Regions from separate parts of the Exiguobacterium sp. AB2 genome, predicted to be linked through region 3. Evidence: riboswitches for the same ligand, from Rfam matches in the RefSeq annotation. Region 3 holds a riboswitch; each other region holds the start of a gene.

Region 1 (4,574 bases), on a different contig from region 3:
TCTACTTGAACGAATATGGAGTCGACGTCGATGCCGAGACGGAAGTCGCGATTTTAATCGGGTCGAAATCGGGGCTGATCACGCTCCCACAATGTGTCCTTGAACCGGGGGAAGGCATCTTGCTCCCGAATCCGGGCTATCCGGATTATATATCGGGCGCACGGCTGGCCGGTTCGGTCGTGCATGACCTCGTCCTGACAGAAGCCAACGATTTTCTACCGGATTACAACTCGCTCGATACGCACGGGGCGCGGCTCATGTATTTGAACTATCCGAGCAATCCAACCGGCGCCGTCGCGACGCCACAATTCTTCGAGGACACGGTCCGTTTCGCCCGAGAGCAGGAACTGATGGTCGTCCACGACTTCGCCTATGGCAGCATCGGCTTTGACGGGCATGTGCCGCCGAGCTTCCTTCAAGCCGACGGGGCGAAAGAGGTCGGCATCGAAGTGTACACGATGTCGAAGGCGTTCAACATGTCCGGCTGGCGCGTCGCCTTCGCCGTCGGCAACAAAGACATCATCGAGGCGATCAACACGTATCAAGACCACGTCCATGTCAGCGTCTTCTCCGCGATTCAAGAAGCGGCCGTCGCCGCACTCGAGTCACCGAAGTCGGTTCGAGATGACTTGTCCCGTCTGTATGAGACGCGGCGCGACCGATTGGTGGACGGCCTGCACCAAGCCGGCTGGGACGTGACGGCCCCGAAAGGCTCGTTCTTCGTCTGGGCGAGAGTGCCGGAAGGCGATTCCGCCTCGTTCGCCAAAAAGCTGCTTCATGAGGCAGGCGTGGCCGTGACACCGGGCTATTTCTTCGGCACCGAAGGGGAGCGCTACGTGCGTTTCGGACTCGTCTCCCCGGAGCCGAAGATTGACGAGGCCGTCGAGCGTATCGAGCGGCTGTTCGCCGCCTATGAAGAGGTGCGGGCGTGATCCGTCAAGCCGTGCTCGAGTATGATCACGCCGCTGACGCGCTCGATCGTCTCGACGAACTGATCGGCGCTCGTTCGGTCCATGTGTTGCGCGGGCAAAACGGCTACCCGACCGTCGAACGGCTACTCCCTTCGATTCAAACCTATCCGGCAACGACGTTCCGAGGAGATTGCACGGATCGTGAGGCGGATCGCGTCGACCTCGACGGGGCGGACGTCCTCATCGCCGTCGGTGGCGGCAAGCTCGTCGACACGGCCAAACTCGTCGCCGTACGGAACGGCGTCCCGCTCATCGTCATCCCGACGCTCGCCTCCAACTGTGCGGCGTTCACCCCGCTCAGCGTCGTCTATCGCGACGACGGGAGCTATGACCGCTATGACGTCTTCCGGGTCGTCATCGAACGCGTCATCGTCGACGCCCGGGTCATCGCATCATCGCCGTATGATTATTATCGAGCCGGCGTCATCGACACGGTTGCGAAGTTTTATGAGGCCCGCTATTTGAGCGGGGACGCCTCGACCGATGCCGGCGTCGATGCCGGACTCGCGCTCTCCAAGCAATGTCATCGCCTGCTCGAGCTCGAATTGACCGAGACCGCCTTCCGCTCGTATGGGGAAGGGACGCGTTATGCGGTCGACCACGTTCTCGCCATCGGTGGGGCGGTCGGTGGGTTCGGCGACGCCGGGACACGGGTCGCCGTCGCGCACGCCGTCCATAACGCGCTCAGTCAGTTCGAGACGACGCATCCGTTCCTGCACGGGGACAAGGTCGGCTTCGGGTTGCTCGTCCAAGAATCGCTACGCGGCTCGGAAGACGTGGCTCGGCTTCGGGCGTGGCTCGAAACGGTTGAGGCCCCGACGACGCTCGAGGCGCTCGGTCTTTCGACGGACGAGATCCCGTTCCTCGTGGCAGCAGTCATGAGGGAGACGACGCTCCAACAGTTGCCTGAACCGATTGATTATGACTATTTGAAAATAATTCTTGAAAATTTGCAGAAAACTATTTACAAATAAAAGAATAATGAGTAAGATAAAGACAATTAAATTGAACGTTTGCTTATCAAGAGCGGTGGAGGGACTGGCCCTATGAAACCCGGCAACCAGATCGTAAGATCATGGTGCTAATTCCAACAGGCGGAAGCGTCTGGGAGATGAGCGTGTCCGACTTCGCTGTGTCGTGCCCGCCTCTCTTGATGAGTGGCGGGCTTTTCATATTAAAGGAGGAATCATTCAATGAACATCAAATCAAAATCAGTCCTTGCCGGGACATCGTTACTCGCCGCGATCGCGCTGTCAGCTTGCGGACAATCGGATGCGAGCGAGGCGCTCAGCAACGAGTCGATCACGATCGGTGTGACCGGGGGGCCGCACCAACAAATCGCCGAGGAAGTGAAGAAGCTCGCCGCCGAGGACGGGCTCGAGCTCGATATCAAGGTGTTCAACGACTACAATACCCCGAACGCCGCGCTCGCTGAAGGCAGCCTCGACGTGAACAGCTATCAGACGCTGTCGTTCCTCGAGCTCCAAAAAGCGGATAAGGGCTACAAGATTGACGACGTGTTCAAGACGGTCGCCTTCCCGATGGGGCTCTATTCGGACAAGCTGACCGATATCGACGAATTGAAAGAAGGCGACAAGGTCGCCGTGCCGAACGATCCGGCGAACGAACTCCGTGCGCTTCGCCTCTATGAGACGGCTGGTCTCATCACGCTCAAGGAGGGCTTGACGGACAAGGCGACGAAACGAGACATCGCCGAGAACCCGCTCAACCTCGAGTTCATCGAGCTCGAGGCGTCACAGCTCCCGACGCAACTTCCTGAGGTCGCGCTTGCCGCCATCAACACGAACTTCGCGATGGGTGCGGGGCTCTCGATCAACGAGGACGCCCTCTTCCATGAAGACACGGTCGACAACCCGTACCCGAACTACGTCGTTGTCCGGACCGACAACAAAGAAGACGAGGTCGTCGAGACGCTCAAGTCATACTACCACTCTGACGAGATTCGGACGTTCATCGAAGAGACGTTCAACGGCTCGATCGTCCCGGCATTTTAAGGAGGCACTATGATCGCACTCAAACAGATCAAGAAGACGTTCACCGTCAACAAAGGAACGGTCACGGCGCTCGATGACGTGTCGCTGACGATTGAAAAAGGTGAGATCTTCGGCATCATCGGGCGCAGCGGTGCCGGGAAGAGCACGCTCATCCGGATGATCAACCTGCTCGAACGCCCGACGTCGGGCCAGGTCGAGATCGAAGGACAGGACATCACGAAACTCGGCAAAAAGGAGCTCTCGAAGCTCCGGCACCGCATCGGGATGATCTTCCAACATTACAACTTGCTGAAGACGGCAACGGTCGAAGAAAACGTCGCCATCCCGCTCCGCCTTGAAGGGCTCGATAAAGAGACGATCCGACAGCGGGTCGACAAATACCTCGACATCGTCGGACTGACCGACCATCGCAAGCATTACCCGGAACAGCTCTCGGGCGGACAGAAGCAACGCGTCGCCATCGCCCGTGCCCTCGCGCACGAGCCGGATATTCTCCTCAGCGACGAGGCGACAAGCGCACTCGACCCAGAGACGACCGAGTCAATTCTCGACTTGTTGCTCGAGATTAACCGCGAGCTCGGCTTGACGATCTTCCTAATCACCCACGAGATGGAAGTCATCGAACGGATCTGTGACCGTGTCGCCGTCATCGACGGCGGCAAGATCGTCGAGGAAGGCGACGTGCTCGACGTGTTCGCCGACCCGGTCCACGCGACGACGCAGAAATTCTTGAAGACGAACCTCGACGTGCCGGAAGAAGTCGTCAAGGAACTGAGCACGCACGGCACGCTCGTCCACTTGTCGTTCATCGGCAGCCAGACCGAACAGGCCGTCCTCGCCCAGTTGACGAAGCGGTTCGGGCTCCTCCCGAACATCATCGGCGGCGGCATCAAGAAGTTGAAACGCGGGCTCGTCGGCAACCTGCTCATCCATCTCGACGGGGATGTCGACAAGACCGACCAAGCCGTCCGCTATCTCGAAGCGAGCGGCGTGAAAGTGAAGGAGGTGACGAACCATGCTACAGTTCTGGGCCGACTGGGGTGACTTGATTTGGACCGGTACGATTCAAACGCTGACGATGACAGGCATCGCCCTCGTCATCTCGACGTTCATCGGACTGCCGCTCGGGACGTTGCTCGTGTTGACGCGTCCGAGCGGGCGCCTGGCGAACCGTTACGTCTACGGCGCGCTCTCGAGCGTCATCAACGTGGTCCGTTCGATCCCGTTCATCATCCTATTGTTCTTCATCTTGCCGTTCACGCGGTTCATCATGGGGACGACGATCGGGGTACAAGGGGTGCTCCTCCCGCTCATCGTCTTCACGGCACCGTACATCGCACGTCTCATGGAGTCGGCGCTTCTCGAAGTCGACCGCGGCGTCGTCGAGGCGTACGAGGCGATGGGTATCTCGACACGGAAGATCATCTGGTACGTCCTCATCCGTGAGGCCCGCTCGTCGATCGTGCTCGGACTGACGATCGCGACGATCGGGTTGATCGGGGCGACCGCGATGGCCGGGCTCGTCGGGGCGGGTGGCCTCGGAGACATCGCCTATCAGTACGGCCATCTCCGCTTCGAGCCGGAAGTC
Region 2 (4,574 bases), on a different contig from region 3:
GTTGGCGACGTGTCCCGTCCGTGTGATGCGGTCGGCTCCGACGATGATCGCGTCGACGCCTTTCGCTTGAATCGTCCACGCGGCCATATTATCGGTGATAAGCGTGACGTCGATGTCCGCTTGGTCGAGTTCCCAAACGGTGAGGCGTGCCCCTTGCAGAAGTGGACGGGTCTCACAGGCGAAGACGTTGAACGTGACACCGCGCTCTTTCCCAACATAAAACGGTGCGAGTGCCGTCCCGTAACGCGACGTCGCGATAGCGCCGGCGTTACAAATCGTCAAGACGTTCCCGCCTGAAGGCAACACGGTCAGTGTGTGCTCTCCGATGGACCGATACGTGTCGACGTCACGTTCATAGAGGGCGACCGCGCGCCGTTTTATTTCCCCGGCAATCTGTTCGAAATCGTCCCCGCTGTTCAATTCGAGAAGCGACTCGATCACGTTTTGTAAATTGACCGCCGTCGGCCGTGTCGCGATCAAACGGCGTCCGACAATCTCGAGACGACGCGTGAAATCTGGGTCGTCGACGAGACGCTCTGCCTCTTTCGCCAGGACGAACGCCCCGAAATACGCGATCGCCGGTGCGCCTCGGACTTGGAGCGTCTCAATCGCGTGCTCCGCTTCTTCAAGCGTCTCGATCGTCACGTAACGTGCCTCATGCGGAAGGAGCGTCTGGTCTAAGAGAATCAACTCATTGGTCGAGACGTCAAAGCGAATGTTTTGCACCGTCATACGCGTACCCCCGATAACAAGGTGACGAGGCCGTCAATCGAGTCGACTTCGTGACGTTCTTTAATGAGCGCCGTACCGAGCGCGAGCGCATCGCGTTTCCGCTCGAGACGTGTCGTTTCGGGTAACGTCTCAAGGTCTGCGACGCCGGCGAGGCCGATGGCGCGGCGGATGAGTTCGCAACCGGCATAGCCGACCGTGTCGGCGAAAATCGTTTGTAACAAGTCGTCGACATATCCTTCCGTGTCGAACGGCTCGACGGCGTTCGTGAAGTTGTGGCGGAACGTCTTCTCAAACGTCTCCCACACCGTGAGGACGTCCGTGAACCGTTCGAATCGCTTGAGCGGATCGTGGAACGTGGCGAGCGTCAAATGCGCGATAATCTGTCCGACGTCGAAGCCGAACGGTCCGTAGAATGCGAACTCCGGATCGATGATTTTCGTCTCCTGCGTCGTCGCAAAGATGCTTCCTGTATGTAAGTCGCCATGAAGCAAGGCGTCATGTTTCGTGACGAATCCGACTTTCAGTTTCGCCACCTCGACTTTGAGCGCCTTGTCATGCCAGAGGCGTTCGACGTCAGGACGCAGCGCCGCCTCGATATTGTTCGACTCGGCGTCTTTATACGGATCGGTGAAAATGAGCTTTTCCGTGATGTCGCACAGCTCCGGGTTGTAATACTCCCGTTCCTTCCGCTTCTTCTCGATTGGACCGGCCGCGTAGTCGGACGTGGCGAACAACGTCTCGCCTAAAAATTCACCGACGTGACGGGCCAGTTCAGGATACGTCTTCCCTTCGAGGTAACCGGTGCGGACGATTTCATAATCGGACAAGTCCTCTAAAATCGTGTACGCGAGCGTCCGGTCGCTCCCGAGCACGTTCGGCACGAAACGTGGCACGACTTCTGCGAACTGACGCAACGCGAGCTGCTCGATCCAGGCCCGTTCAAGCGTGAGCGGCCAACTTTCCCCGACGACTTTCGCATACGGGAGCGCTTGTTTGACGATAAGACGCTGTTCGCCTTGACGGATGCGGAAGACGAGGTTCAAGTTTCCGTCCCCAATCTCATCGCATTGGGCGATCCCTCCTTCTTCAATCAGTCCGAGTGCCCGGACGTGGTCGACGACCGTCTGTTCAGTAAATGGTTGATATGCCATGTCTATTTCCCCTTTCGATGATTTCCACAAAAAAAGCCCCTTTCTCCGCGAGAAAGAGGCACAGCCAGATTGGTTGTTCCTCTCATCTTTCAGACATTCGTCTGGTGGATGTAGCACCGTGCCGTACTGGTCGGTTGCTGCGGCGTCATCGGGCCAATTCCCTCTGCCAACTCGCGATAAGAGTGTGTTATTCGATTTGTGTGACTATGAGCTGAATATTACGGAGTCGACGCCCTGGTTGTCAACGCTGTTTTTTTGAGCATCGAGTCACTTTTTGTTTGCATATATGGAAACAAATTTCTAAAATAAAAAATTTTCAAAAAAGGAATTGACGCTGTGACGATTCTGTGCAAAAATTCAATTAAATTTCACAACTTCAAATCATATTCTTATCAAGAGCAGACGGAGGGACAAGCCCGATGATGTCGCAGCAACCGACCCGATTGGGCACGGTGCTAATTCTTGCAGCAGACGCTGAGAGATAAGAGTTCATTTTTTATGATGACCTCTTGCCTCGGCATGGGGTCATTTTTTGTTTGACCGGAAGGAGGAACGAACATGGGCATCATCGCCACTTATGAAATTAACCGTACGGACCGCGTGGCCGACCTCGCCGCGAAAATCGCGCTCGAGTTGACCGTCGGCACGTGGACAGACTTACCACACCTAGAACAAGCACAGTTACAAGCGTATCGCGCCGAAGTCGTCTCGACGTCACATACGGAAACGACGAGCCGCTTCAAAATCCGCTACCCGCTCCATAACGTCAGTGCGGACTTCTCATCCATCTTGACGACGACGTTCGGAAAGCTATCACTCGACGACTCGGTCCGGCTCGTCGACCTCGATTTACCTGAAGCGTTGCGCGACACGTTTCCCGGCGCCAAGTTCGGGACAGAAGGCGTCCGTCAGCTACTCGGCGTCTACGACCGGCCACTCGTCATGAGCATCTTCAAAGGGGTCATCGGCCGAGACTTGACCTTTTTAGAAGCACAGCTCCGTGACCAGCTCGACGGGGGCATCGATATCGTCAAAGACGACGAGATTTTATATGACAATCCGCTCACCCCTTCACTTGAGCGGGCGCAGATCGGCCGCACCGTCTTAGGCGAGCATTACGAGGCGACCGGAAAACGTGCCCTGTACGCCGTCACGCTAAGCGGACCGGTGTTCACGTTACGTGACCAAGCGCTACGGTTGATTGACGCTGGGGCAACGGCCCTCCTCTTCAACGTCTATACATACGGGCTCGATACCTTGCGTGAGCTGGCGAAAGACCCGGACGTGAACGTGCCGATTTTAGCGCACCCGGCGTTCGCCGGCGCCTTGACCGGTTCAATCAGCCATGCACTCCTACTCGGGAAGCTTCCTCGACTCGCCGGTGCCGACTTGACGCTCTTTCCATCGCCGTATGGATCGCTCGCGACGCCGCGTGACGAGGCGCTCCTCATCCGCGATGTAAGCGCGGAACCGAGCGAAAGAAAAGCGATTCTCCCGGTCCCGTCAGCCGGGATTCATCCAGGGCTCGTTCCCGACATCATCCGTGATTTCGGAACCGATGTCGTCATCAATGCCGGTGGCGGCATCCACGGACACCCAGACGGCGCCGCAGCCGGGGCCCGGGCGTTCAAACAGGCCATCGCGCACGTCCTCGGACAACGAGACGGCCAGACGACCGAGCTCGAGACGGCATTGAAAGCGTGGACGACGCGATGACGGTCCATATCCTCTGCGATTTCGACGGGACCATCACGGCCGAGGACAACATCATCGCCTTGATGAAGGCGTTCGCTCCTCCCGAATGGGTCGAGCTGAAAGACGCGATCCTCGCCCAAGACATCTCGATTCGCTCCGGCGTCGGCCAACTGTTCAACTTGTTGCCGAGTAGCGGGCGTACCGCATATCGAGACTATTTGGTGGAACGTATCGCGTTACGCTCTGGGTTTACTGCCTTTTTGGCCGACGTGCGTCAAAACGAATGGCACTTTGACGTCGTCAGCGGCGGGATGGACTTCTTCGTTCAACCAATTTTAGACGGCCTCGTCGGTTCCGAACATATTTTCTGTAACGTCGCCGACTTCTCGGGTGAGACCGTGACCGTCGCGTGGCCACACGCGTGTGACGATCAGTGCACAAACGATTGCGGTTGCTGTAAACCGACGATCGCCCGCCGCATCGTCGATTCCAATGACCGGTTGATCGTCATCGGGGATTCGGTGACCGATTTCGAGATTGCGAAACGGGCGGACTTCGTCTATGCCCGTGGACAACTCATCACGCTCTGCGAGGCGGAAGGCATCCCATTCGCCCCGTTCGAGACGTTCCATGACATCACCCATCATCTGCAGGAGGTGACCGTATGAGTGTGACCGCCCGTTGGCTCGAACTAGCCGACATTAAAGATGAGCTCGCCGCCCGCGACTGGTTCCCCGGAACGAGTGGGAATTTGGCGATTCGCGTCGAAGATGACCCGCTCACCTTTTTAGTCACTGCGAGCGGACGTGACAAGCGAAAACGAACACCGGACGACTTCGTCCTCGTCGATGCTTTCGGACGCTTGATCGGCGAACAGACAGGAAAACCGTCCGCCGAGACGTTGCTCCACGTGGAGGTGTTCAACCGGACCGAAGCAACGTGCTCGCTCCATGTCCATACGATTGACAACAACGTCATCTCCGAGCTTTATGCCGC
Region 3 (4,574 bases):
TGTCTGACAATGGTATCTACACTATACCCGATTCTGTCATCGGCTAGACGTAAAGTTTCTGTCAAAAAAGCACCCCGAGCGTAGGCTCGAAGTGCTTTCTGGTCGATTTTTGTTACCCGACGACGCCTTCAGTCTCCTGAAGTTTGTCCGCGATATTCTCGATGATATAGCGGTTGCGTGGATGCTCCTGGCACTCTTTCGAGCATGAACGCATTTGTTTTGGTTCACACTCTTCACAACAGAAGTGTTGGGCATTACACACCGGGTTGGCACAATTAACGTAGCGGACCGTCTTCGTTCCGCAGTGCATGCACTCCGAAACAACGGACGGGTTGACCGTGTTGACCGGGACGTTGATGCGCTCGTCAAAGACGTAAAGCTCACCTTCCCAGTCCTCGCCTTTCGTGGCTTCGTCTTTGCCGTACATGGCGACGCCGCCCTTAAGGTGGAAAATGTTGTCGTGACCTTGGTCACGCATATATGCGGTAAATTTCTCGCAACGGACGCCTCCGGTACAGTACGTGAGTAACGTTTTCCCTTCGTAGAGGTCCTTGTTCTCTTCGAGCCAATCTGGCATGTAACGAGAAGCCTCTACATCGATTTTGATCGCGTTTTTAAAGTGACCAAGATCGTACTCGTAGTTGTTACGAACGTCGAGGATGACGACATCGTCGCGATTCATCATCTCTTTCCATTCTGCCGGTTCGAGGTATGCACCGTGCTGTTTAGGCACGTCGAACTCACCATCAAAGCGCCACGTCACAAGCTCTTTCTTATGACGGACAAAAATTTTCGAGAACGCATGCTCTTCGACTTCATCGATTTTGAACTCGATGTCGCTGAATAGCGGGTTCGCTTTCAAGTCGTTCATGTATTGCTCGGTCTGTTCCCAAGTCCCAGAGCACGTCCCGTTGATTCCTTCGGAAGAAATCAAGATGCGTCCTTTGATGCCGAGATCCTTGCAATACTTGAGGTGCTCTTGTGTGAGCGTTTCTGGGTCTTCGATATTGACGTACTTATAGTACAGCAAGACCCGCATTGGTTTTGTTTCCATGTGTGTTACTCCCCTGTGTTCAGTTTTTTGCAGGAAAACGAACGTTGGGTTGTGTCGTTCGACGAACGGACTTGCCTGCAACCACAAGTCCATATTATATGATAGATATCACAGCTGAATTTCGCAAATACTTTTTATTTTTTTACGGCGGTGGGCAGGGGGATGCGTCTTCCTGAGCGAAATCGGGTAAAAAGGAATAACGAAAGTTGAAGGTGGAAACTGACATGCTGACATCACTCCAACAATATATTTTAAACTTGATTGAATGGCTACAAGGACTTCCGGGCGGACCTTGGGCAGGACTCGGGGCACCGTTCCTGGAGGCGATCTTTCCATTTCTCCCATTCGTCCTCATCATCTCGGCGAACGCAGCGACATATGGATTTTTGCTTGGGACGTTACTGTCTTGGATCGGGAGTTTGCTCGGAACAATTCTTGTGTTTGTAGCTGTTCGCTACGTGTTCCGAAAGCCGATGACGCGGTGGCTCGAGAGACATAAGCAAGGCGTCTATTGGCTCGAACGCATCAAGCACATGAGTCCGGTCTCACTCGGGTTTCTGTACTCGCTCCCGTTTATTCCGGTCAGCTTGATCACATACTTACTCGCGCTCATTCAAATGCCACTCCGTACGTTCATCATGGCGGCCGGGTTCGGCAAGTTGCTCGTCGTCTTGATTTTCTCTGTCATTGGCGACCAGTGGGAAGAGTTTATCCAAAGCCCGTTCCGATTATCGATGCTCGTCTTATTACTGATTGTCCTATGGGCCATCAGCCGTGGACTCGAAGAACTGCTTAAACGGCGTGCCTTCAGAAAACGGAACGAGCAGCTGAAACGTGAACTTGAAGCGAAACGACAAACGACCTTGTGAAGCGACTGCTTCACAAGGCCGTTTTCGTTAAGCGCGTTTTTTGAAACGCGGGAAGTTGAAGGCGATGGCCAATCCTCCGCAAATGAACAACAAGAACGGATAGAACATATACGGAACGAGCGCCGGTGACGCTGTGTTCGTCAGTTCGGCCGCAATGAGAAGCTGTGCCCCATAAGGCAACAGACCTTGGACCCCACACGAGAAGATATCGAGTACACTCGCTGACTTTTTACGTTCGATGTCATAATCGTCGGCGATGTTCGCGGCGAGCGGACCAGCCACGAGAATCGAAATCGTGTTGTTCGCCGTCGCGACGTTTGTCGCACTGACGAGCCCGGCGATGCTCCACTCCGCGCCGGCCCGTCTTTTAATTCGGGACGTGAGCGCGTCACGCAAGTACGTGAGTCCGCCGTTATGCGAGATGAGTCCGACGAGCCCACCCATGAGCAATGTCAGGAGTGAAATCTCGGCCATGCCCATCATGCCGTCCGCCATGGCGGTGACGTACGTGGTGACGGCTAGACTGCCGTCCAACAGACCGATGATGCCGGTCAGGGCGATGCCGCCGAGCAAGACGAGGATGACGTTCATTCCCGTCAAGGCGAGCACGATGACCGCAAGGTATGGAATCAGCTTATACCATTCAAACGCTGCCGGCTCGATGGTCGATTCACCGCTCGATAAGACGGCGAGCAAAATCGTTGTGATGACGGCTGCCGGCAAGACGATCCAAAAGTTAGTCCGGAACTTGTCGCGCATGTTCGTCCTTTGGGTGCGGACGGCTGCAATCGTCGTGTCCGAAATGAACGACAAGTTATCACCGAACATGGCACCGCCAACGACGGCCGCTGCTGCGATGGCGATATTGACGCCGCTCTCCTCATGGATGCCGAGGGCGATCGGCGCCAGTGCGGCAATCGTCCCGGTCGATGTGCCCATCGCCATTGAGATGAAGGCCGCGATGACGAACAGGCCGCTCAAGAGGAGCGAAGGCGGTAATAACGTCAATGCCGCATTGACGGTCGCATCAATCGCCCCGATTGCTTCGGCGACGCTTGAAAACGCGCCGGCGAGCAAGAAGATGAACACCATGATCAAGATGCTTGGGTTGCCGGCGCCTTGGGCGACACGTTCGACCGTCTGGGTGACGCTTCCTTTCGTCATCATCGCCGCGACGATGACGGCAATCAAGGCCGCAATCAAGACGGGAAATTTATAAAAATCGTCATAGTAGATGCCTGCCCCGATAAAGAAGACGAGGAAGACGAGTAAGGGCAAAAGCGCCCATTTGTTAGCTGTTGGTTGTTCCAATCGATTCACCTCATTCATAAAAATAAAAAGAGAGCCTTCTGAAAAAAGGCTCTCTCTACAAGAAACACTTTTTTCATCTTTCGAGCAGACCGCTCGCTGGATTTGGCACAGGTTACCCGCTGCCGAGACGTCATCGGGCCAGTCCCTCAGTCTCTCTTGATAAAAAAGTTGTGATATTTAGTTATAAGACACGTTCCCTAACGTACCTGTTTCAAATCTGCTTGTCAATAGCAAACCCCCACGCGATGCACGTGGGGGCGAGTCAGGACGTCAAAAAATTGTAATGGGCGACGCGGTTGCGTCCTGCGTACTTCCCGCCGACGTAAAGCGCTCGGTCGGCGTTGCGAATCGTATCGTCTAGTCGTTTGTCACCGAACGCTTGAATCGTATCGACGCCGATTGAGGCGGTCACTGGGATATCGATTCCGTCGACGTGGAATGGTTTGGTTTCGATTTGTTGACGGATGCGCTCGGCAATCTCGACGGCGGCTTCGACATCGCATCGGTTCAACAGCAAGATGAACTCCTCGCCGCCATAACGGGCTGCGAAATCATCGGTGCGGAGCACTTGGCGGATGCGGCGACCAAACTCTTGGAGCACGCTGTCTCCGACTTGATGACCGTGCGTGTCGTTGATTTTTTTGAAGAAGTCGATATCGAGCATTGCGACGGAAATCGGATACATCGAGCCGTCCGAGATTTGTTGAATCCCGTATTCATAAAAAGCCCGTGCATTGGCAAGCAACGTCAAGCTGTCCGTCCGGCTCTCGGTATAGAGGCGGTCGCGTTCATGACAACGACTGATCGTTCGATTGAACGATTTGAGCAGTTTGACAATCTCACGTTGAATGATGGGCGGATAGCCATAGACGTGCTCGCCGGTCATGACGAGCCACGTGCGGATGCCTTCGATTTCCTCGGAACGGACCGAGATGAAGCTATGATAGTCTTCATCGAACTCGTTCGATAACGGGGCGTCCCATTCAAAGCGCATCTCATACTCGACCGAAGCTTCGTTCGGATAGGTTGCATCGAGTAAATCAAAGACGACGTGGCGATCGATCGGCTGGCGCGTCTTTAAATCAAAGTAAAGTGTGCGGTCGAACAGTTTGAACTCGACGAACCCTTCGTCGTACTCGTTGAGTCGTTCACATTGACTGAGGAACACCTCAATCGCTTGCGCCTCGCTTTGTGACAACGACACGGCTTCTTTTGCCTCATCATATTGTTCAATCAACGATTTGAAGGCGTCTTGCCGACCTTTCTGGATGATGAGCCGCTTAATAAAGAAGGTGAGTGCGGCGGCGATACTGCTGACGACAAGCAAGTTCGTCTCACGG

Evidence for each region. A riboswitch is a leader RNA that binds a small molecule or an ion and turns the genes downstream of it on or off. The one in region 3 is predicted to bind S-adenosylmethionine.
Region 1: another riboswitch for S-adenosylmethionine. It lies ahead of DI14_RS10040 (MetQ/NlpA family ABC transporter substrate-binding protein); the one in region 3 lies ahead of DI14_RS01485 (Na+/H+ antiporter NhaC family protein).
Region 2: another riboswitch for S-adenosylmethionine. It lies ahead of DI14_RS07030 (2,3-diketo-5-methylthiopentyl-1-phosphate enolase); the one in region 3 lies ahead of DI14_RS01485 (Na+/H+ antiporter NhaC family protein).

The regions. Positions count from the first base shown of each region.
Region 1 covers NZ_JNAA01000074.1:4,334-8,907, reverse strand. Annotated here, with positions in the region: gene DI14_RS10050 (aminotransferase class I/II-fold pyridoxal phosphate-dependent enzyme) at 1-932, shown strand, start outside; gene DI14_RS10045 (iron-containing alcohol dehydrogenase family protein) at 929-1,945, shown strand; SAM riboswitch class I at 1,986-2,089, shown strand; gene DI14_RS10040 (MetQ/NlpA family ABC transporter substrate-binding protein) at 2,165-2,986, shown strand; gene DI14_RS10035 (methionine ABC transporter ATP-binding protein) at 2,996-4,030, shown strand; gene DI14_RS10030 (methionine ABC transporter permease) at 4,002-4,574, shown strand, end outside.
Region 2 covers NZ_JNAA01000047.1:21,252-25,825, reverse strand. Annotated here, with positions in the region: gene mtnA (S-methyl-5-thioribose-1-phosphate isomerase) at 1-732, opposite strand, end outside; gene mtnK (S-methyl-5-thioribose kinase) at 729-1,883, opposite strand; SAM riboswitch class I at 1,963-2,066, opposite strand; SAM riboswitch class I at 2,270-2,371, shown strand; gene DI14_RS07030 (2,3-diketo-5-methylthiopentyl-1-phosphate enolase) at 2,442-3,599, shown strand; gene DI14_RS07025 (2-hydroxy-3-keto-5-methylthiopentenyl-1-phosphate phosphatase) at 3,596-4,246, shown strand; gene DI14_RS07020 (methylthioribulose 1-phosphate dehydratase) at 4,243-4,574, shown strand, end outside.
Region 3 covers NZ_JNAA01000013.1:10,200-14,773, reverse strand. Annotated here, with positions in the region: gene DI14_RS01495 (rhodanese-related sulfurtransferase) at 113-1,054, opposite strand; gene DI14_RS01490 (TVP38/TMEM64 family protein) at 1,279-1,923, shown strand; gene DI14_RS01485 (Na+/H+ antiporter NhaC family protein) at 1,951-3,252, opposite strand; SAM riboswitch class I at 3,305-3,400, opposite strand; gene DI14_RS01480 (GGDEF domain-containing protein) at 3,497-4,574, opposite strand, start outside.